DNA from 4 places in the Streptomyces sp. NBC_01485 genome. Region 3 is predicted to be linked to each of the others. Evidence: riboswitches for the same ligand, from Rfam matches in the RefSeq annotation. Region 3 holds a riboswitch; each other region holds the start of a gene.
What was found. Region 3 has a riboswitch for cyclic di-AMP ahead of OG352_RS35855 (M23 family metallopeptidase). Riboswitches for the same ligand answer to the same signal wherever they lie in the genome.
Positions count from the first base shown of each region.

Region 1: linked by a shared signal. The riboswitch ahead of OG352_RS04720 (C40 family peptidase) and the one ahead of OG352_RS35855 (M23 family metallopeptidase) in region 3 are both predicted to bind cyclic di-AMP.
Region 2: linked by a shared signal. The riboswitch ahead of OG352_RS32010 (M23 family metallopeptidase) and the one ahead of OG352_RS35855 (M23 family metallopeptidase) in region 3 are both predicted to bind cyclic di-AMP.
Region 4: linked by a shared signal. The riboswitch ahead of OG352_RS25790 (transglycosylase SLT domain-containing protein) and the one ahead of OG352_RS35855 (M23 family metallopeptidase) in region 3 are both predicted to bind cyclic di-AMP.

Region 1 covers NZ_CP109435.1:1,139,619-1,144,478, forward strand. Annotated here, with positions in the region: gene OG352_RS04710 (ATP-dependent Clp protease proteolytic subunit) at 55-693, shown strand; gene OG352_RS04715 (hypothetical protein) at 701-1,006, shown strand; cyclic di-AMP (ydaO/yuaA leader) riboswitch at 1,397-1,567, shown strand; gene OG352_RS04720 (C40 family peptidase) at 1,571-2,044, shown strand; gene OG352_RS04725 (ATP-binding protein) at 2,090-2,605, opposite strand; gene OG352_RS04730 (helix-turn-helix domain-containing protein) at 2,820-3,680, shown strand; gene OG352_RS04735 (DUF397 domain-containing protein) at 3,690-3,923, shown strand; gene OG352_RS04740 (8-amino-7-oxononanoate synthase) at 4,001-4,860, opposite strand, start outside.
Region 2 covers NZ_CP109435.1:7,064,890-7,069,749, forward strand. Annotated here, with positions in the region: gene OG352_RS32005 (M16 family metallopeptidase) at 1-1,282, shown strand, start outside; cyclic di-AMP (ydaO/yuaA leader) riboswitch at 1,497-1,695, shown strand; gene OG352_RS32010 (M23 family metallopeptidase) at 1,710-2,459, shown strand; gene OG352_RS32015 (GntR family transcriptional regulator) at 2,648-3,343, shown strand; gene OG352_RS32020 (HPr family phosphocarrier protein) at 3,530-3,811, opposite strand; gene OG352_RS32025 (bifunctional acetate--CoA ligase family protein/GNAT family N-acetyltransferase) at 3,992-4,860, shown strand, end outside.
Region 3 covers NZ_CP109435.1:8,133,748-8,138,607, forward strand. Annotated here, with positions in the region: gene OG352_RS35850 (alpha-galactosidase) at 1-785, shown strand, start outside; cyclic di-AMP (ydaO/yuaA leader) riboswitch at 1,087-1,250, shown strand; gene OG352_RS35855 (M23 family metallopeptidase) at 1,253-2,254, shown strand; gene OG352_RS35860 (SGNH/GDSL hydrolase family protein) at 2,490-3,275, shown strand; gene OG352_RS35865 (SIMPL domain-containing protein) at 3,487-4,257, shown strand; gene OG352_RS35870 (TetR/AcrR family transcriptional regulator) at 4,298-4,860, opposite strand, start outside.
Region 4 covers NZ_CP109435.1:5,691,829-5,696,688, forward strand. Annotated here, with positions in the region: gene OG352_RS25780 (GNAT family N-acetyltransferase) at 1-553, opposite strand, end outside; gene OG352_RS25785 (HAD family hydrolase) at 812-1,714, shown strand; gene OG352_RS25790 (transglycosylase SLT domain-containing protein) at 1,724-2,206, opposite strand; cyclic di-AMP (ydaO/yuaA leader) riboswitch at 2,210-2,413, opposite strand; gene OG352_RS25795 (polyprenyl synthetase family protein) at 2,913-3,923, shown strand; gene OG352_RS25800 (LolA family protein) at 4,273-4,860, shown strand, end outside.

The sequences.
Region 1 (4,860 bases), 7.0 Mb from region 3:
TGTACATTTTTTACAGATGCGCCAGACGCAGCAGGCGCAGAAGGAGGGGCTCCCATGAACCGATCACCGTCCGCCCGCCATGTCCTGCCCGAGTTCACCGAACGCACGAGCTTCGGGCACCGGACGATGGATCCGTACTCGAAGCTGCTGGAGGAGCGGATCGTCTTTCTGGGGACGCCGGTCGACGACATCGCGGCGAACAACGTGATGGCCCAGTTCATGTACCTGGAGCACAAGGACCCGGACCGGGACATCGCGCTGTACATCAACTCCCCGGGCGGCTCGTTCAGCGCGATGACGGCCCTGTACGACACGATCCGGTACGTCACCTGCGACGTGGCGACGACCTGCCTGGGCCGGGCGGACTCGTCCGCCGCGGTGCTGCTGGCGGCGGGTGCGCCGGGCAAGCGGTTCGCGCTGCCGGGCGCGCGGATGACGATCCGCCAGCCGTCGCTGCCCGAGCCCGTCGAGGGGCAGGCCAGCGATCTCGTCATCGAGGCGGACGAGCTGTTGCGCACCCGGGCCACCCTGGAGGAGATGCTCGTACGGCACACCGGGCGCACTCCGGAGCAGGTGACCGCGGACATGGAGCGGGACAAAGTCCTCACCGCCCAGGAGGCCGTGGAGTACGGCCTGGTGGACGAGATCATCTCCAGCCGCAAGACCTCGGCCGGCGCGCCGGACGGGAGGTGAGCCGCCGATGGTGCCCGAACTGCCGCCGCTGCCCGCGCTGACCCGGGCCGAGGCCGAGCTGATCGACGGCTACCTCGACGTCGTCGACCTGCTGGGCCGGATCAACCCCGCCCACCACGGGGACACGTACCGCGGACTGCGCGCCGCCCAGGCGCTGGTGAGCAAGGCGACCGCGCTGCGCGACGCGCTGACGCTGATGCACCAGCGGGGCGAGAGCGAGCTGCACGCGCCGACGCTCGCGCGGGCGCTGCGCGTCCTCGACGGGGAGCGTCGCACGGCGCGCGTCACGGTCCCTCCGCTCTCCGACAGTTGACACGGCCCGCCTCCGGGCCGGACGGCCCGCGCCCCGCGCGTGTCGTGCGGCCCGGAGTTGAAACGGACCAGTCGAGGTACCCCCGTACGGCGTAGCGTGCGCTGCCTCCGCAGGCCGGTCGAGGTTGCGCAAAAGAGAACGATTCGGGCGGAATTATAGGCTCCGCCGCTGGTCCGGGGCCCTTTGGCGACCTTTGACGACCTTGACACCTGATCGGCCATCAGGGTGTCCACCCGAACGGGTGAGTGGTGAGTAACCCCACAAATCCCCGGTTCCATTGGGTTTTTCGGACATCGGTGAGTCAAGATCCCTGACTGACGACAAGCCCCCGCCACAAGAGGCGGGGCGGTCCGGGCGGACGCCGAGTCCTGCCGCCTCCCGGATGACCGGTCGACAGAAGTGCATCGGCAGGAGTGGAGGACCCAAGCACGACGGGTCGCCGGAACGGTCACGCCATGACCGGGCCGAGCAGCCCTTGGGGTGAAGCCGCGTCAGCGGCCGGGCAACTTCGCCAGCCCGAATCCGACAGGTCATCCTTCACAGGCGGCTGACGAAGGGTTGCGCATGACTGCGCTCAATCGTGTCCCGTCGCTCATGGTCCGGGCCGGTACGGCCTCGGCTTTCGCCATCGCCGCCGTGGGCGGCTCGGTCGTGGTCCCGGGGCTCGCCACCGACGCCGCGGCCGCCACACCGGCGACGAAGGCGCTCCAGATCGCGGCATCGAAGAAGGGTGCCCCGTACAAGTACGGAGCCACAGGGCCGAAGAGGTTCGACTGCTCAGGGCTCACGCTGTACTCGTACAAGAAGGCGGGCAAGAGCCTGCCTCGGACGGCGGCCCAGCAGTACAACAAGACGAAGCACATCTCGGCGTCCGGCCGTAAGGCGGGCGACCTGGTGTTCTTCCACTCGGGTTCGAACGTGTACCACGTCGGGATCTACGCGGGCAGCGGCAAGATCTGGCACTCGCCGAAGACCGGAGACGTGGTGAAGCTGCAGAAGATCTGGACCAAGAGCGTCTGGTACGGCCGGGTCCGCTAGGCCCGCCGAACCTCTCGCGGCGGTGCCGGCGTCCCTGACGCGCCGTCACCGCCCCGGGATCTCGCCCTCCGCGGGGGCCGCCGGGGCAGTCAGGGCTCCGGTCACCGGCTCCACGGTGGGGACCGACGTCGGAACCGCCGTCGGGACGGTCCACGGGAGTTCCACGGTGACCGTCTTGCCGCCCTCCCGGGTGGGCCGCACTCTCAGCTTGCCGCCGCACTCCGCGGTCAGCCAGCGAATGATCACCATGCCTCGGCCGTTGTCCTGCTGGACGGCGGCCGGCAGTCGTTGCGGGAAGCGCGGGTGGCTGTCGGTGACGCCGATGCGCAGATGCTCGTCACGCTCGAGGACGAGGCCCACCGTGAAGGTGGGCGACTGCCCGAAGGTGTGCTGTACGGCGTTGGTGGCGAGTTCCGAGACGATCAGCCGGACGGTGTCGGCCACCTCCGCGTCCGCCGGCAGACCCCATTCCCCGAGGGTGCCGGCCACGAAGCCGCGGGCCGTGGAGACCGAGGCGGGATCGCTCGGCAGAGTGACGGATGCTTCCAGGTGATCTGCCATGGCGACGTCGTCCCTTTCCCACGGGACCGAGGTCCGACACGGTGCGTGTGGTTCGAGTACGGTCCCGGACTGGCTGCTTCTTCGCCAGACTGCCATCACCGCACCGGTCACGGGTGGCGATCCACCAAGATATGCATATATCTGTCGCTCAATGCGGTGAACTCTGCGACGACAGAGCGTATTCGGACGGCCCGGGAGGAGTAAGGAGGAGTCCATGCAACACGGTCCCGCGGTACGCCGCCGAAAGCTGGGCGCCGAACTGCGCACGCTGCGCTCCCGGGCGGGCCTCACGAGCGGTGAGGCGGCCCGGCTGGTGGGCTGGCACCAGTCCAAGGTGAGCCGTATCGAGACCGGCACCAGTGGATCGAAACCGGCCGATGTGCGGTTACTCCTCGACGCCTACGGAGTGGCCGATCCGCATCTGCGGGAACTGATGCTGGCGCTGGCGGGCGCCGAGGGCAGCGGCGGCCGGGACCACTGGTGGCACGCCTACCGCGGGGTGCTGCCGCCCGCCTACCGGGACTTCATCAGCCTGGAGTCGCAGGCGAGCGCGATGCGCACCCTGGAGACGACCGTGGTCCCGGGCCTGTTGCAGACGCCCGAGTACGCGCGCGCGGTGACCAGGGCGGCCGTGGAGGGCATCGACGAGGCGCAGCTCGACACCCTGGTGGAGGTGCGGATGGCCCGCCAGGACGTGCTGCGCGGCCGGCCGCCGCTGGAGCTGTGCGCGGTGCTGGACGAGGCGGTGCTGCGGCGGGAGGTGGGCGGGCCCGAGGTGATGGCGCGGCAGCTCGGCCGGCTCGTGGAGGCCGCCCGGCTGCCCCAAGTGCGGCTCCAGGTGCTGCCGTTCGCCGCCGGGGCACATATCGGGATGACCGGCCCTTTCGTTATCTTCTCGTTTTCGCGCACTTCTGATCTGGACGTGGTTGTTCTAGACCACTTGATGAGTAGCCTCTATCTCGAACGGAAAGAAGACCTCCAGGCCTACACCGAGGCCTTCAACGCCCTTCGGGCGCAAGCCCTTTCGCCCGGGGACTCATCGGAATACATCGCCGCGCTGGCAGGCGGCGCATAAGGAGGCACCATGTCCGCAGCACCGCGGAACGTACCTTCCCGTACCGATCCCGACGCTCTCCCGCCGATGCGGTGGCTGCGCAGCAGCTACAGCACGGGAGCGAACAACTGCGTCGAGACCGCCCGGCCGGCCGCCGGCCCCTGGGCCGGTCTGCTCGCCGTACGCGACTCCAAGGACCCGGCCGGACCCGCCCTGCTCTTCTCCCCCGAGAGCTGGACGGGCTTCACGACCGCGTTCCACTGAGCACACCGCGCAACTGAGCACACCGCAGCAGTCGGCACGCAGTGCTCAGCGGCGACCCACGGCCGTGTCACGCCGACTCATGGTCGGGTCTCGTCGATCACCCGTACAGCGCGTTCCAGCTCGGCCCCGGAGAGGTCCGCGCGGGCGGTCAGCCTGAGGCGTGAGATGCCGTCGGGCACGGAGGGAGGACGGAAGCAGCCCACGGCCAGGCCTGCCGACCGGCAGTCCGCCGCCCACCGCACGGCCGTCTCCGGGGACGGCGCCCGCACGGAGACGACCGCGGCGTCCGGACGCACCGCTTCCAGACCCGCGGCCGTCAGCCGTGCGTACAGCTCGCCCGCCACCGCACGCGCGCGCGGCGCGCGCTGCGGCTCCGCGCGCAGCAGCCTGAGGGCGGCCAGCGCCGCGCCCGCCGCCGCCGGGGCCAGACCGGTGTCGAAGATGAACGTCCGCGCCGCGTTGACCAGGTGGTCGATCACGCGCGCGGGGCCCAGCACGGCGCCGCCCTGGCTGCCGAGCGACTTCGACAGCGTGACCGTGACGACGACGTCGTCGGCGCCCGCGAGACCCGCCGCGTACGGCGCGCCCTGTCCGCCGTCCCCGAGCACGCCGAGCCCGTGGGCGTCGTCGACGACCAGTCCGGCGCCGTACGCCCGGCAGGCGGCCGCGAGGGCGGCCAGCGGGGCGGCGTCGCCGTCGACCGAGAAGACCGTGTCGGAGACGGCCACGGCCGGGCCGTCGTGCGTGCCGAGCGCCTTGCGCACGGCGTCCGGGTCGGCGTGCCCGACGACCTGGGTGGTGCCGCGGGCCAGCCGGCAGCCGTCGATGAGCGAGGCGTGGTTGCCCGCGTCGGAGACGATCAGCGAGCCGTGCGGGGCGAGCGCGGTGACCGCGGCGAGGTTGGCCGCGTACCCGGAGGAGAAGACGAGGGCCGCCT
Region 2 (4,860 bases), 1.1 Mb from region 3:
GGTCCTGCACTGCCACCGCCCCGGCCAGCAGGTCGTCGCCGTCGAGATCCACCTCGACGCGCCCCTGGACGCCGAACCGGCCGACCTCGACGGCGTCGCCACGATCATGGCGCGCGCCTTCGCCGAGGGCACCGACAAGCACTCCGCCGAGGAGTTCGCCGCCGAACTGGAGCGCTGCGGCGCCACCTTCGACATGCACGCCGACCACCCCGGCGTCCGCCTCAGCCTCGAAGTGCCGGCCTCGCGTCTGCCCAAGGGCCTCGGTCTGCTCGCCGACGCCCTCAGGGCGCCCGCGTTCACCGACAGCGAGGTCGAGCGCCTCGTCCACAACCGCCTGGACGAGATCCCGCACGAGCTGGCCAACCCCTCCCGGCGCGCCGCCAAGGAGCTCTCCAAGGAGCTGTTCCCGGCCACCGCGCGCATGTCCCGCCCGCGCCAGGGCACCGCGGAGACGGTCGAGAAGATCGACTCCGTAGCCGTACGCGCCTTCTACGAGAAGCACGTCCGCCCCGCCACGGCCACCGCCGTGGTCGTCGGCGACCTCACCGGCGTCGACCTGGACGCGCTCCTCGGCGACACCCTGGGCGCCTGGACGGGCTCCTCGGCGCAGCCGCGGCCGGTGCCGCCGGTGACCGCCGACGACACCGGCCGGGTCGTCATCGTGGACCGCCCCGGCGCCGTCCAGACGCAGTTGCTGATCGGCCGGATCGGCGCCGACCGGCACGACCGCGTGTGGCCCGCGCAGGTGCTCGGCACGTACTGCCTCGGCGGTACCCTCACCTCCCGCCTGGACCGCGTCCTGCGCGAGGAGAAGGGCTACACCTACGGCGTCCGTGCCTTCGGGCAGGTCATGCTGTCCGCCCCGGACGGCTCGGGCGCCGCGATGCTCGCCATCAGCGGCTCCGTGGACACCCCGAACACCGGTCCCGCGCTGGAGGACCTGTGGAAGGTGCTGCGCACCCTCGCCGCCGAGGGCCTGACCGACGCCGAGCGTGATGTCGCCGTGCAGAACCTGGTCGGGGTGGCGCCGCTGAAGTTCGAGACCGCCGCGGCCGTCGCGGGCACCCTGGCCGACCAGGTCGAGCAGCACCTGCCCGACGACTACCAGGCGACGCTGTACCAGCAGCTCGCCGCGACCGGCACCGTGGAGGCCACAGCGGCGGCCGTGAATGCCTTCCCGGTGGACCGGCTGGTGACCGTCCTCGTCGGCGACGCGGCTCAGATCAAGGAGCCGGTCGAGGCCCTCGGCATCGGCGAGGTGAAGGTCGTCTCCGCCGAGTAGCCGGCACGACGGACGCGGGCAACGGCACGCGCGCGTAGGGGCCCTGGTCGACGGACACGTCACCAGGGCCTCCTGGTGTCCGAATTGAGGTGGAGGCTGCCTGTCTGCCCTGTGGGATGCGCTACAAAAACCGGGATTCGTTTGAGGATTCAAAGGTGTCCCGCTTAGCTTCGTCCGGACTGTTCGTCAGGCAGTGCGCCGCAACCGCGGCACCGGACAGCCATCGCCGAGTCCCCGTACGGCGCGAGCCAGGGGAGCCGGGGACCCTCCCTCCTGTCGCCGCCTTCGCGGCTGGAGGGGCCCAGAAGTCCCTGGGGTGAATCGGACGCCCGCGCGAGCCGCGAGGGGGCCCGTAGGAGACCTTCCTGCTCCGAACCCGTCAGCTAACCCGGTAGGCGAGAGGGAAGGAAAGGACACCCCCCGCTTCATGGCGTCCACCAGTGCCGTCCGCTCCGGGAAGCACCGTCGGCCCAGCCGCATGCAGCGCACCACCGCGCGCGCGGCGGGCGTAGCGGCGCTCACCACCACCGGTGTCATGGCCACCGTCGCCTCCGTTCCGGCCTTCGCCGCCGAGCCCGCCCCCGAGCAGACCGGGCTGATCCCCGTCGTCACCGCCGGCGAATCCGTCATCGAGCAGATCGACGACCAGGTCGCCGTGCAGAAGAAGGCCGCCTACGAGGAGGCCGCGCGCGAGGCGGCCGCCAAGAAGGCCGTGGAGGAGCGCGAGGCACGCGTGCGTGCCGCCCGGGAGGCCGAGCGCAAGCTGCTCAACGCCTTCGTGCCGCCGATCACCGGCTCCTACGTCTCCACCGGCTACCACGCCAGCAGTTCCCTGTGGTCCTCCGGCAGCCACACCGGCATCGACTTCCACGCCGCGACCGGCACCACGGTGCACGCGGTCGGCCTGGGCACCGTCGTCGAGGCCGGCTGGGGCGGTTCGTACGGCAACCAGATCGTCATCAAGATGAACGACGGCACGTACACCCAGTACGGCCACCTGTCGTCCATCGGCGTCTCGGTGGGCCAGCAGGTCGCCCCCGGCCAGCAGATCGGCCTGTCCGGCGCGACCGGCAACGTCACCGGCCCGCATCTGCACTTCGAGGCCCGCACCAGCGCGGAGTACGGCTCGGACATCGACCCGGTCGCCTACCTCCGCCAGCACGGCGTGAACGTCTGACGACGCACGGCGACAGATCGTCCAGCCCCGGCCCTTCCGGCCGGGGCTTTCGCCGTTTTCGATGCCTTCCTGTCCAAAAAATATCCCTGGATTCCGGCCCGCCATCGGAAATTCCCGCTCATTGCAATAGAGTCACGGAACACACGTCAATCGTCGACGTTTCACGGGGATTAAGGCGGAGGTCCGTCATGCGTATTCCGGCGCACTCGGTGTGCACGGCCATCCGGGACGACATCGTCGCGGGTGTCTACGAGCGCGGCAGCCGCCTCACGGAGGAACTCCTCGCCCGCCGCTACGGCGTGTCCCGCGTCCCCGTCCGGGAGGCGCTGCGCACGCTGGAGGCGGAGGGCTTCGTCGTCACGCGGCGGCACGCGGGCGCGTGCGTCGCGGAACCGACCGAGCAGGAGGCCGCGGACCTGCTGGAGATGCGCATGCTCCTGGAGCCGCTCGGCGCCTCCCGGGCCGCCCAGCGGCGCACGGAGGCCCACTTGAAGGTGCTGCGCGGCCTCGTCCGGCTGGGCCAGGAGCGGGCCAGGAGGGGCAACAGCGACGATCTGCGCTCCCTGGGGGGCTGGTTCCACGAGACGCTCGCCCAGTCCTCCGGAAGCCACGCCCTGACGTCGATGCTCACCCAGCTGCGCCACAAGATCGCCTGGATGTACGCGGTGGAGGCGCCGGTCAACCCGGTGGAGTCCTGGGCGGAGCACGGCGCGATCGTGGACGCGGTGGCGCGCGGCGACGGGGAGCGCGCGCGGGCCGTCACGGCGCTGCACACCGAGCGCTCGACCGCCGTGCACCGGCTGCGCTTTTCCGGCGGACCGGAGCGCGCCGACCGCGTGAGGACTTCGCAACCTCCCGTAAACATGACGGGCCTGCGGCATTAACACGGGAGCCGTATACAAAGAGGGGGATAATTCGCGGGGGATTATTTCCGCTGCCCGTCAACGGGAAATGCGAAGGGCTCGCCCGATAATTTCGGACGAGCCCTTCGGAGTTTGCGGGACGACGTCTTTCAAGTGACGAGCACCGCGCCCCTCGAATAAGACAAGGCCTGCTCGGCCGGTCCTTGCTCAGACGGTCTCGGGGAGCTCCTCGAGACCCTCGGCGACCAGCTTCGCCAGCCGGTCGAGGGCGGCTTCCGCACCCTCGGCCTCGGAGGCGAGGACGATCTCCTCGCCGCCCGTGGCGCCCAGGCCGAGAACGGCCAGCATGGAGGCCGCGTTGACGGGGTTGCCGTCGGCCTTGGCGATCGTCACCGGGATACCTGCGGCCGTGGTGGCCCGGACGAAGATGGAAGCGGGGCGGGCGTGAAGGCCCTCGGCCCAGCCGACGTTGACGCGGCGCTCAGCCATGTGATGCTGCCCTTCAGTGTTCAGGTTGTCTAGACCAGTGTTCCACACGTGAAGCGTGTGAGGGACGGGTCCTCGCGACCCGTCCCGGTGCGCGGACGTCGGATCGCGGCCTCGATCCGACGTCCGTCCTCCACAGACTGCCTCGCGCCGTCGTCAGATGCGAGCCGTACTCTGGGCCCCATGCAGAGCGCGTCGGACCGGCACGAGTACCCCGCCCACTGGGAGGCCGACGTGGTGCTGCGCGACGGCGGCACCGCGCGCATCCGCCCCATCACCGTCGACGACGCCGAACGCCTGGTCAGCTTCTACGAGCAGGTCTCGGACGAGTCCAAGTACTACCGCTTCTTCGCGCCCTACCCGCGCCTGTCCGCGAAGGACGTCCACCGCTTCACGCACCACGACTTCGTGGACCGGGTGGGACTCGCGGCCACGGTCGGCGGCGAGTTCATCGCAACCGTGCGCTATGACCGCATCGGTGCCGACGGCATGGCCGCCTCCGCGCCCGCCGACGAGGCCGAGGTCGCCTTCCTCGTGCAGGACGCCCACCAGGGGCGCGGTGTCGCCTCCGCGCTCCTCGAACACATCGCGGCCGTCGCGCGCGAGCGAGACATCCGCCGCTTCGCCGCCGAGGTGCTCCCCGCCAACTCCAAGATGATCAAGGTGTTCACGGACGCCGGCTACACCCAGAAGCGCAGCTTCGAGGACGGCGTCGTCCGCCTGGAGTTCGACCTCGAACCCACCGAGCGCTCCCTCGCCGTGCAGCGTGCGCGGGAGCAGCGCGCCGAGGCACACTCCGTACGGCGGCTGCTGGCGCCCGGCTCCGTCGCCGTCGTCGGCACCGGCCGGACGCCCGGCGGCGTCGGCCGGAGCGTTCTCGGCAACCTCCGGGAGGCCGGGTTCACCGGCCGCCTGTACGCCGTGAACAAGGCCTTCCCCGACGACCTGAAGGAACTCGACGGAGTGCCCGCCCACCGCTCGGTGCGCGACATCGACGGGCCTGTCGACCTCGCGGTCCTCGCCGTACCGGCCGAGCACGTGACGGAGGCCGT
Region 3 (4,860 bases):
TCGACGCCATCCTGTCCAGCGCCCCCGTCGACTATGTGAAGTGGGACTTCAACCGCTGCTTCACCGACGCCGGCTGGCCGGACGACCCCTACCCGCAGCGCCTCTGGGTCGACCATGTGCGGGCCCTGTACGCCCTCCTGGACCGGCTGCGGGCCGCCCACCCGGGCGTCGCCTTCGAGTCCTGCTCGGGCGGCGGCGGGCGCATCGACCTCGGGATCATGAGCCGCACCGACCAGGTGTGGACCTCCGACAACACCGACCCGCTCGACCGGCTCGACATCCAGCACGGCTTCAGCCAGATCCACCCCGCCCGGGTCATGGCCGCGTGGGTCACGGACAGCCCGAACACCCAGCTCAACGGCAGGATCAGCTCGTTGCGCTTCCGGTTCGTCAGCGCCATGGCCGGGGTGCTCGGCGTCGGCGGGGACCTCGCCGAGTGGAGCGAGGCGGACCTCGCCGAGGCCCGGGAGTGGGTGGACCTCTACAAGGAGATCCGGCCCCTCGTGCAGCACGGCGACCTCTACCGGCTGCGGCCCCCGGCCGGCGGCCTGAGCGCCGTCCAGTACGTGCGGGGCGACGAGGCGGTCGTCCTCGCCCGGCTCCAGGCCCAGCGGTTCGGCGAGCCGGTTCCGGCGCTGCGGCTGCGCGGACTCGACCCGACATCTTTGTACGAATGCCTTGAAACGGGCGAAGTTCACCGAGGTGCCGTGCTGTTGCACCACGGGTTGCGTACCGGACTGCGGGGCGACCTTGATGCGATGGTTATCCGCCTGCGTCGCATCTGAGTGTTCTGTCCCGAATTGGATCCTTCCTTCCAACTCGCTCTGGGGTAAAGGGACCTGGAGATGTGTCACGTGAGGAGCGTCATATCAGTGACCGTACGTCGTCCGTCATGTTCACGTAATTCGCGTGCTTTTCCAGGGCGCTTGGCGAAAAGCGGGCCTATTGATTGACGGAGCGTGACTGGGAATACGCACAGGGGATCAAGAGAAAAGCGTTATCCGTGCAACCTCTGCTTGTCCCTGTGCGTCTTGGTCGCTTACGTTCCACCCCAATCCGGACGGACGCCTAATCCTGCCGCCGTCCGGTGTCCGCTCACCCATCCGTGTAAGGCAGGAGCGGGGGACCCACAGGTAGAACCGCCTGTTCCGGTCCCGGAACAGGCTTGGGGTAAAGCCGCGCCTCGGCGCGGCCGGGCATCTCCAGCCCGCACCCGACAGCTGACCTCGCAGGCGCCGGAGAGGAATTGGCCATGCCCGCGAAGGGTAAGCACCGTCGTCCGAAGTCCCAGCGTTTCACCCGCTCCATAGCCGTCGCCGGAACCGGCGGCGCCGCGCTCGCCCTTCCGCTCATAGGCGCCACCGGCGCCCATGCGGCGCCCTCTCAGTCCGTCGCACAGTCCGCCGCGCAGACGGTTTCGCAGTCTGTTTCGGAAAAGGCCGTGCAGTCCGTTCCGGTGGCGCAGAAGAAGGCCGCTGCCACGAGTGCCAGGACCTACACCGTGCGGTCCGGCGACTGCCTCTCGAAGATCGCCGACGAGCAGAACGTCAGCGGCGGCTGGCAGAAGCTGTACCAGGACAACCGTCGGGCCGTCGGCGGCGACCCGTCGCTGATCCACCCCGGCCTGAAGCTGTCGATCGGCGCGAAGGCCACGACCGGCACCACCGGGTCGTCGTCCGGCTGGTCCTCCTCGAAGGCGTCGTCCGACGACAAGGCGTCGTCCCCGTCGTCCTCGTCGCCTTCTTCGTCCGGGGCGTCCTCGTCGTCCGGGTCGTCCTCCTCGAAGGCGACCACCCAGGCCGCCGAGAGCAGCACGAGCACCGGCGCCGACACCGGTACCTCCAGTGGTTACGGCCTCCCCGTGGCCGGCGCGACCGTCGGGACCGGGTACCACGTGGCCGGCAGCATGTGGTCCAGCGGCTACCACACCGGCGTCGACTTCGTCGTCCCGACCGGTACCTCCCTCAAGGCCGTGGGCGCGGGCACCGTCGTCTCCGCGGGCTGGGGCGGCGCGTACGGCAACCAGGTCGTCATCAGGCTCGCCGACGGCTACTACGCCCAGTACGGCCACCTCTCCCAGCTCTCCGTCTCGGCCGGCCAGACCGTGACCCAGGGCCAGCAGATCGGGCTCTCCGGCGCGACCGGCAACGTGACCGGCCCGCACCTGCACTTCGAGATCCGCACCACGCCGGACTACGGCTCGGACGTGGACCCGGTCGCCTACCTCCGCTCGCACGGCGTCGCCGTCGGCTGACCCCGGCCGACGACCTCCGCCCGACACGCTCGACACGCCTGACACGCTGCCGAAGGCCGGACCCCGATCCCCGGGTCCGGCCTTCGGTGTGCGGTCTCTTATTCCCTGATTGGGGAACTCTTTAGGAGTGGCTTATCTCACCGTCCGTCAACCCTTTCCTACGGTCGCGTAAGTCACATTCGAAGGTGAATCATGAACTGCTGTGGCAGACGATTCGAAGAATGACAACAGATCAGTGATCGGGTCGTACGTGGCGGTGGGGGACAGCTTCACCGAGGGCGTCGGCGACCCCGGCCCTGACGGGGCGTTCGTCGGCTGGGCCGACCGGCTCGCGGTACTCCTCGCCGACCGGCGGCCCGAAGGCGACTTCGGGTACACCAACCTCGCGGTCCGCGGAAAGCTGCTCGACCAGATCATGGAGGACCAACTCCCCAGGGCGCTGCGGCTCGCCCCGGACCTGGTCTCCTTCTCCGCGGGCGGCAACGACATCCTCCGACCCGGCACCGACCCGGACGAGGTCGCCGAGCGCTTCGAGCGCGCGATCGCGTCCCTGACCGCCGTAGCCGGCACGGTCATGGTGACCACCGGCTTCGACACCCGTGGCGTCCCCGTGCTCAAGCACCTGCGGGGCAAGATCGCCACCTACAACGGGCATGTCCGCGCCGTCGCCGACCGGTACGGCTGCCCGGTGCTCGACCTGTGGTCCCTCAAGTCCGTGCAGGACCGCAGGGCTTGGGACGGCGACCGGCTCCACCTCTCCCCGGAGGGGCACACGCGCGTGGCGCTGCGCGCCGGAGAGGCCCTCGGCCTCGAGGTCCCGGCCGACCCGGAGCAGCCCTGGCCGCCGCTCCCACCGCGCGGCACCCTCGACGTACGGCGCGACGACGTCCACTGGGCGCGCGAGTACCTGGTGCCGTGGATCGGACGCCGGCTGCGCGGCGAGTCCTCCGGCGACCACGTGACCGCCAAGGGCGCGCTGTCGCCGGACGACATCAGGATGCGGATCGCGGCCGTGGCCTGAGCAGCCGTGGCCTGAGCAGGGAGACCGCGAGGGTTGCGGGTGGACGCGGTCGGCCGTCGAGGTCGTACGGTCGGCCGCTCCACCAGTGAGGTGAGCGCACGGGAGTGGTGCGCGGGCGGGGGCCGGTGCGGGTGCTGGGATGACCGCACCCGTACCAGCCCTACCTGCACCCGCATCCCGTTCCCCCGACGCCTCGAAGGACCGGTCCCGCATGCCTCTTCCCCGCACCCGTCCCCGTACTCCCGTCGCCGTGGCCCTCGTCTCCCTGCTCGCCCTGGGCGTCCCGGCGCTCGCCGCGCCCGCGGCCGTCGCGTCGCCGGCCCACCCGGCCGGGGCCGTCCGTCTCGCGCCGGACAGTCCCGCCACCGTCACGGTGACCGGCGAGGGCAGTGCGAGCGCGGCGCCCGACCTTGCGGTCGTCGGCGCCGGTGTCGAGGCCTCCGCCAAGACCTCGCAGGCCGCGGTGGACGCACAGAACAAGGCGGCCGCCGCGCTGCTGGCCGCCGTCCGCGCCCAGGGCGTCGCCGACCGGGACGTCCGCACGGAGGGCGTCTCCCTCAGCCCCGTCTACGACTACGCGGACAACACCGCGCGGCTGAAGGGCTACCAGGCCGCGCAGGCCTTCTCCGTGAAGGTGCGCGAGGTGGCGAAGACCGGCGCGGTCCTGCAGGCGATCACCGACGCCGGCGGCGACGCGGCCCGGATCAGCTCCGTGGCCTTCGACGTCTCCGACCCCGGCCCGCTGCGGTCCCGCGCCCGCGAGGCCGCGCACGACGACGCCCACGCCAAGGCCGAGCAGTACGCCCGCCTCAGCGACCGCCGACTGGGCCGACTCGTCTCACTCAGCGAGGACGCCTCCAGCTCTTCACGCCCGGCGCCGTCGGCCGGGGACACCCCGGGTGCCGGCATGGGCGCCGTGCCCGTGGCCCCCGGCGAGATCCGGGCGACGGCGACTGTGACGGCGGTGTACGAGCTGGACTGAGTGGGCGGCCGGGTCCTGTGCGGGCGCCGGTCCCGGATTCTCAGCGCTTCCGGGCGCTCAACGTTTCGGGGGCGAGGCCGAGTTCCCGGGTCACGGCCTCGTCGACCCATTCCTGCGCGCGGGTCCGGGACACCGCGCCCGCGTAGGACGTGAGCTGGACGGCGAGACCGTCCAGCAGGGCCGTCAGACGCAGGGCCGTGCCGGCCGGGTCCGGGCAGCGGAATTCGCCCGCGGCCACGCCCTCCGTGATCACCTCGGCGAGCACGGCCTTCCACGCCCTGTCGAGGTCCCGGGCGACCTCCCGCAGGGCGGGCTCGCGCAGCGATACCGCCCAGCCCTCGATCCACAGCCGCCAGCCCTTGGCCTGGCCCGTCGGCGCGTACCAGCGCACGGCCGACCGCAGCCTGCGCAGTGCCGTGGTCCGGCGGCCGACCAGCTTGCGCAGCCGCGCCAGGTCGTCCTCGGCCGCGTACGCGAAGGCGTCGGCGACCAGTTGCTCCTTCGTCGAGAAGTGGTAGAGCACCAGCGCGTTGCTCACCCCGAGGGCCGCGGCCACGTCGGCGATCCTGACCGCCGCCACGCCCCGCGCCTCGATCTGCTCGA
Region 4 (4,860 bases), 2.4 Mb from region 3:
CCATGAGCGTGCGCAGCGCGGCCGGGTCGCGTTCGTCGAACACGAACCGCAGCTCCCCGACCTGACGGCCGAGCTTGCGCTCCTTGGCGAGCGTCGTCTTCAGGAACTTCGGCGACTGGGCGCGCAGTACCGACTCGTAGGTCTCGTAACCCTTTTCGACGTCGATGACATAGGAGGTGTACTCCTCGGCCGCGTGCGGGACGAACAGCCCTTGTTCCGCCTCCAGGTTGTCGAAGGCGAAGCTCGACAGCGAGCACGCCCGCATCAGTTCGGCGGCGTTCAGCCCGAGACCCGGGGCCAGCACCGCGCCCTGCGCGTCCGAGACGCCGTACGCGAGGGCCTGGCCCTGGCCGAGCCGGCCCCGCTCATGGGGCAGGAAGCCGACCGGCTCACGCCCCTCGTACACCACCGCCACCCGCGCGCGGGGCCGCACGAGCCCCACGGCGTCGGTGAACTCCGGTTCCATGAAGGGGTTTCGCGGAAGCGTCGACGCGGCACGCAGCGCGCGCCACCGCTCCCTCTCCCCCTCGCCGAGGTCTTCCGGCCTCAGCACACGAATGCGCCCACTGCTCAACCTGACCCCCCGATCAAGTCCCCCCTGGACACCTGGACGGTACCGCTCCATCAGGGCGTGGCGGTAGGTAGCGTGGCATGTTGTTGCCAACCGGTGCAGAGGCCTTTAACCGTCCGCTACCCGGCGATGCGTCAGAAAGCCGTTTCTTTTAAAGGGGAGTTGGCAGAACCGGGCAGCACCCGGTCGTCGTTCGGTGCGCGTCGAACCCGGGGGCTGCGGGATCCGTATTCTCTGATCATGGCCGCACCCACCGCATATGCCGCACGCACCCGGTACTCCCCGTACTCCCTCATCGCCACCGACCTGGACGGAACGCTGCTCCGCGGCGACGACACCTTCTCCGACCGGTCGCTCGACGCGCTCGCGCGGGTGGCGCACGCGGGCGCACGCCACCTCGTGGTGACGGGCCGGCCGGCCCCGCGGGTACGACCGCTGCTCGACCGCCTGCACAGCAGGGGGCTCGCGGTGTGCGGACAGGGCGCGCAGTTGTACGACGCCGGCGCGGACCGTCTGCTGTGGTCGGTCACCCTGGACCGGGAACTGGCGGAGACCGCGCTCGGCAAGATCGAGGCGGAGGTGGGGCAGCTGTACGCGGCCGTCGACCAGGACGGCGTCGACGGGCTGACGCTCATCGAGCCGGGCTACCGGATGCCGCACCCGACCCTGCCCGCCCTGCGCGTCGAGCGGCGCGACGACCTGTGGTGCGAGCCGATCAGCAAGGTGCTGCTGCGCCATCCCACCCTGTCCGACGACGAGTTGGCGGCGACGGCCCGCTCGGCGGTCGGCTCGCTCGCCACGGTGACCATGTCGGGTCCCGGCACGGTCGAGTTGCAGCCCTGCGGGATCACCAAGGCGACGGGCCTGGCGCTGGCGGCCGAACACCTGGGCCTGCGGGCCGAGGACACCATCGCCTTCGGGGACATGCCCAACGACATCCCGATGTTCGACTGGGCCGCGCGCGGAGTCGCGATGGCCAACGCCCACCCCGAACTCAAGGCGGTGGCCGACGAGGTGACGACGTCGAACGAGGACGACGGCGTGGCCGTCGTCCTCGAAAGACTGTTTCCGCAGGACCCCGTTGGACCCTCTAGGACCCGTAGTACCCGTGGACCCCTAGAGACTGACCTCAACGCCCCGTAAGGGGGACTGTCAGTACGCGCCGAAGACGTTGTCGATCGAGCCGTACCGGGCGGCCGCGTAGTTGCAGGCCGCGGTGATGTTCGCGACCGGGTCGTACGAGTTCCACGACGTGCCGGAGACGTGGTAGGCGTTGAAGGTCGGGTCGATCACCTGGAGCAGGCCCTTGGACGGGATGCCCGCGGCCGCGTTGGAGTCCCAGAGGTTGATGGCGTTGGGGTTGCCCGAGGACTCGCGGATGACGTTGCGGTAGATGCCGTTGTACGACCCCGGGATCCCGTGCTGCGCCATGACCTGGAGGGACGCGCGGATCCAGCCGTCGAGGTTGTTGGCGTAGCCGAGGCTGGTCGCGGTGGCGACGGTCGGGGTCGCCGCGGAGGCGCTGGTCGCTCCGATGATCGGGAGGGCGAGCACGGCCGCGCCGGCGGCGGCGGCGGTGAGCGTGCGGACGAGACGGGTACGCCGGTTGCGGCGCGGCTGAGCGACAGCGGACATGACGAAGTTCCTCTCCGGCGCCTGCGAGGTGAGCTGTCGGGTTCGGGCGGGAGCTGCCCGGCCGCGTCCTGACGGACGCGACTTCACCCCGAGCCGTACCGGTATGTCTGAAGCATCCGGTTTGGCGACTTACCTGGTTCCCCCGCTCCTGCCGTGCGGTTCTCTCGGAGGGTGACGGGCGGCGGCAGGATTCGGCGTTCCGCCCGACAGGTCGGGAACGTATGCGACGGCACATGTCCGGAACAAGTGGCGAATTCACAGATCAACCCTATTGACCTCTGTCTGTGGCCTATGGGGTGCTTGATCCTTTGTGTGCGCAAAGCGCCAACTTGCTTGGGGTTGCGGGGGATGCGGGGGATCGGCGGGGTTGCGGGCCGGAGCCGGGTCGCCGTGGCGAGTGAGCCAACTCACCGACGTTCGCAAGAGTGGCAAATCGGACATTAATCCGAACTCGTACCGAAAGGAACGTCGAGGGGCTGGGTGTGTCGGTAACCGACATAAATCATTACTTCTGGGTAACTCTATAAATATCTGTTCATACGTACTGATCAGAAACATAACGGGCGTGATCCGATACCGCCGGGCCTGTAACCGTGGGGGCTATCGGTGATCGAAACGTGACCGGATACGCTGACTTGAGTGGTGGCAGAGACCTATCGACAAACCGCGTAATCGCCAGTGGACACCAGCAGACAGGAGACCCCTCGTGACCGTCGTCGGGCCGTTCGGGCTGAGCGTGCGGGACCAGGCTCTGGAAGCCGATGTCCAGGCCGGATTGGCGGCTGTCGAGGAAGGCTTGCTCGAGGCCACCAAGAGTGAGGTCCCGTTCATCACGGAGGCCGCCCAGCATCTCGTGCGGGCGGGCGGGAAGCGGTTCCGGCCCCTGCTCGTGGCCCTCGCGGCGCAGTTCGGTGACCCGTACGCGCCGGGCATCGTGCCGTCGGCCGTGGTCGTCGAGCTCACCCACCTGGCCACTCTGTACCACGACGACGTGATGGACGAGGCAGCCGTGCGCCGCGGGGTGCCCAGCGCCAACGCACGCTGGGGGAACTCGGTCGCCGTCCTCACGGGTGACTTCCTCTTCGCGCGCGCCTCCCACATCCTGGCCGACCTCGGGCCGGAGGCGGTGCGGGTGCAGGCGGAGGCGTTCGAGCGGCTGGTCACCGGGCAGATCCTGGAGACGGCCGGGCCGACGGACGGGCGCGACCCGGTCGAGCACTACCTCGACGTGCTCGCCGGCAAGACGGGCTCGCTGGTGGCGGTGGCCTGCCGGTTCGGGGCGATGATGTCGGGCGCCGACGAGACGGTCGTCGACGTGCTGACGCAGTACGGCGAGCGGCTGGGCGTCGCCTTCCAGCTCGCGGACGACGTCCTGGACATCGCGTCCGACTCGCACGAGTCGGGCAAGACGCCCGGCACGGACCTTCGCGAGGGCGTTCCCACGCTGCCCGTGCTGCGGCTGCGGGAGCGGGCGGCGCGGTTGTCGTTGCCCGAGGACATCGCGCTGTGCGAGCTGCTGGACTCCGACCTCAGTGACGACGACCGGCTCGCCGAGGCCCTGGAGGCGCTCCGGGCCCACCCGGCGCTGGAGCAGGCCCGCCGCGACACCGTGCGGTACGCGAAGGACGCGCGGTCCGCGCTGGCGCCGCTGCGGGAGTGCGACGCGAAGGCGGCGCTGCTGGAACTCTGCGACGCGGTGGTCCACCGAGCCGGCTGACCCCCTCCGCTCCGGAACGTCCACCGCCTTCTCCGGAACGTCCTCCACCCCGGAACGCCCTCCACCCGGAAACCCCTACGGGTTCGAACCCCCGCTCGTCGGAACCTCCGCTTGTCGGAACCCCCGTTCGTCGGTACCCCTACGGGTTGGATGCCGCCTCACCGCCTTCGTGTCATACCCCAGGCGTACACGGAGTTGGCTCCCCGGTCTGACGCTTTTCCGTGTGCGATTTGGTCAGATGGGAACCACGGAAAACATCACTCCTCACCGATTCGGGTGAGAATGGCGGCTTGGGGTGGGACGTTCAGCGGTATGACCGGCCGCCGCCGACGACGGAGGTAAGGCACACATGGCACCGAAGGCAACCGACGACACCATGACCGGCGGGGAGCCGAACGGCGGGACGTTCGACGGCGGGGAGGCCAAGGATCTGCGCGCCGGGCGGCGCAAGGCCGTGCGGTACGTCGTCCCGGTCACCGTGATCGGTGTCGCGGCGGCGACGATCGGGCTGGTCCCCGCGCTCGCCGACTCCGGCGACCCCGACCTGCCGAAGATCACCGCGCAGCAACTCCTCGACAAGATCGCCGCTTCGGACGTACAGCAGTTGTCCGGCACGGTGAAGATCACCACCGATCTCGGGCTGCCCGACCTCGGCGGGCTGGAGAGCGGTCTCCTTTCCGGCGCCGCACAGCAGGGCGGTGACGGTTCGTCCGCCGACCCGTCCGCCAAGCTCACCGAACTCGCCTCCGGCACGCACACCCTGCGCGTCGCCGCCGACGGCCCCGACAAGCAGAAGCTCTCGCTGCTGGAGAACGCGGCCGAGTACAGCGTCATCCACAACGGCAAGAACGTGTGGGGGTACGACAGCGCCTCCAACGAGGTCTATCACTCCACCGTCGACGAGAGCTCCAAGAAGGGCGAGACGGAGACCCCCGTT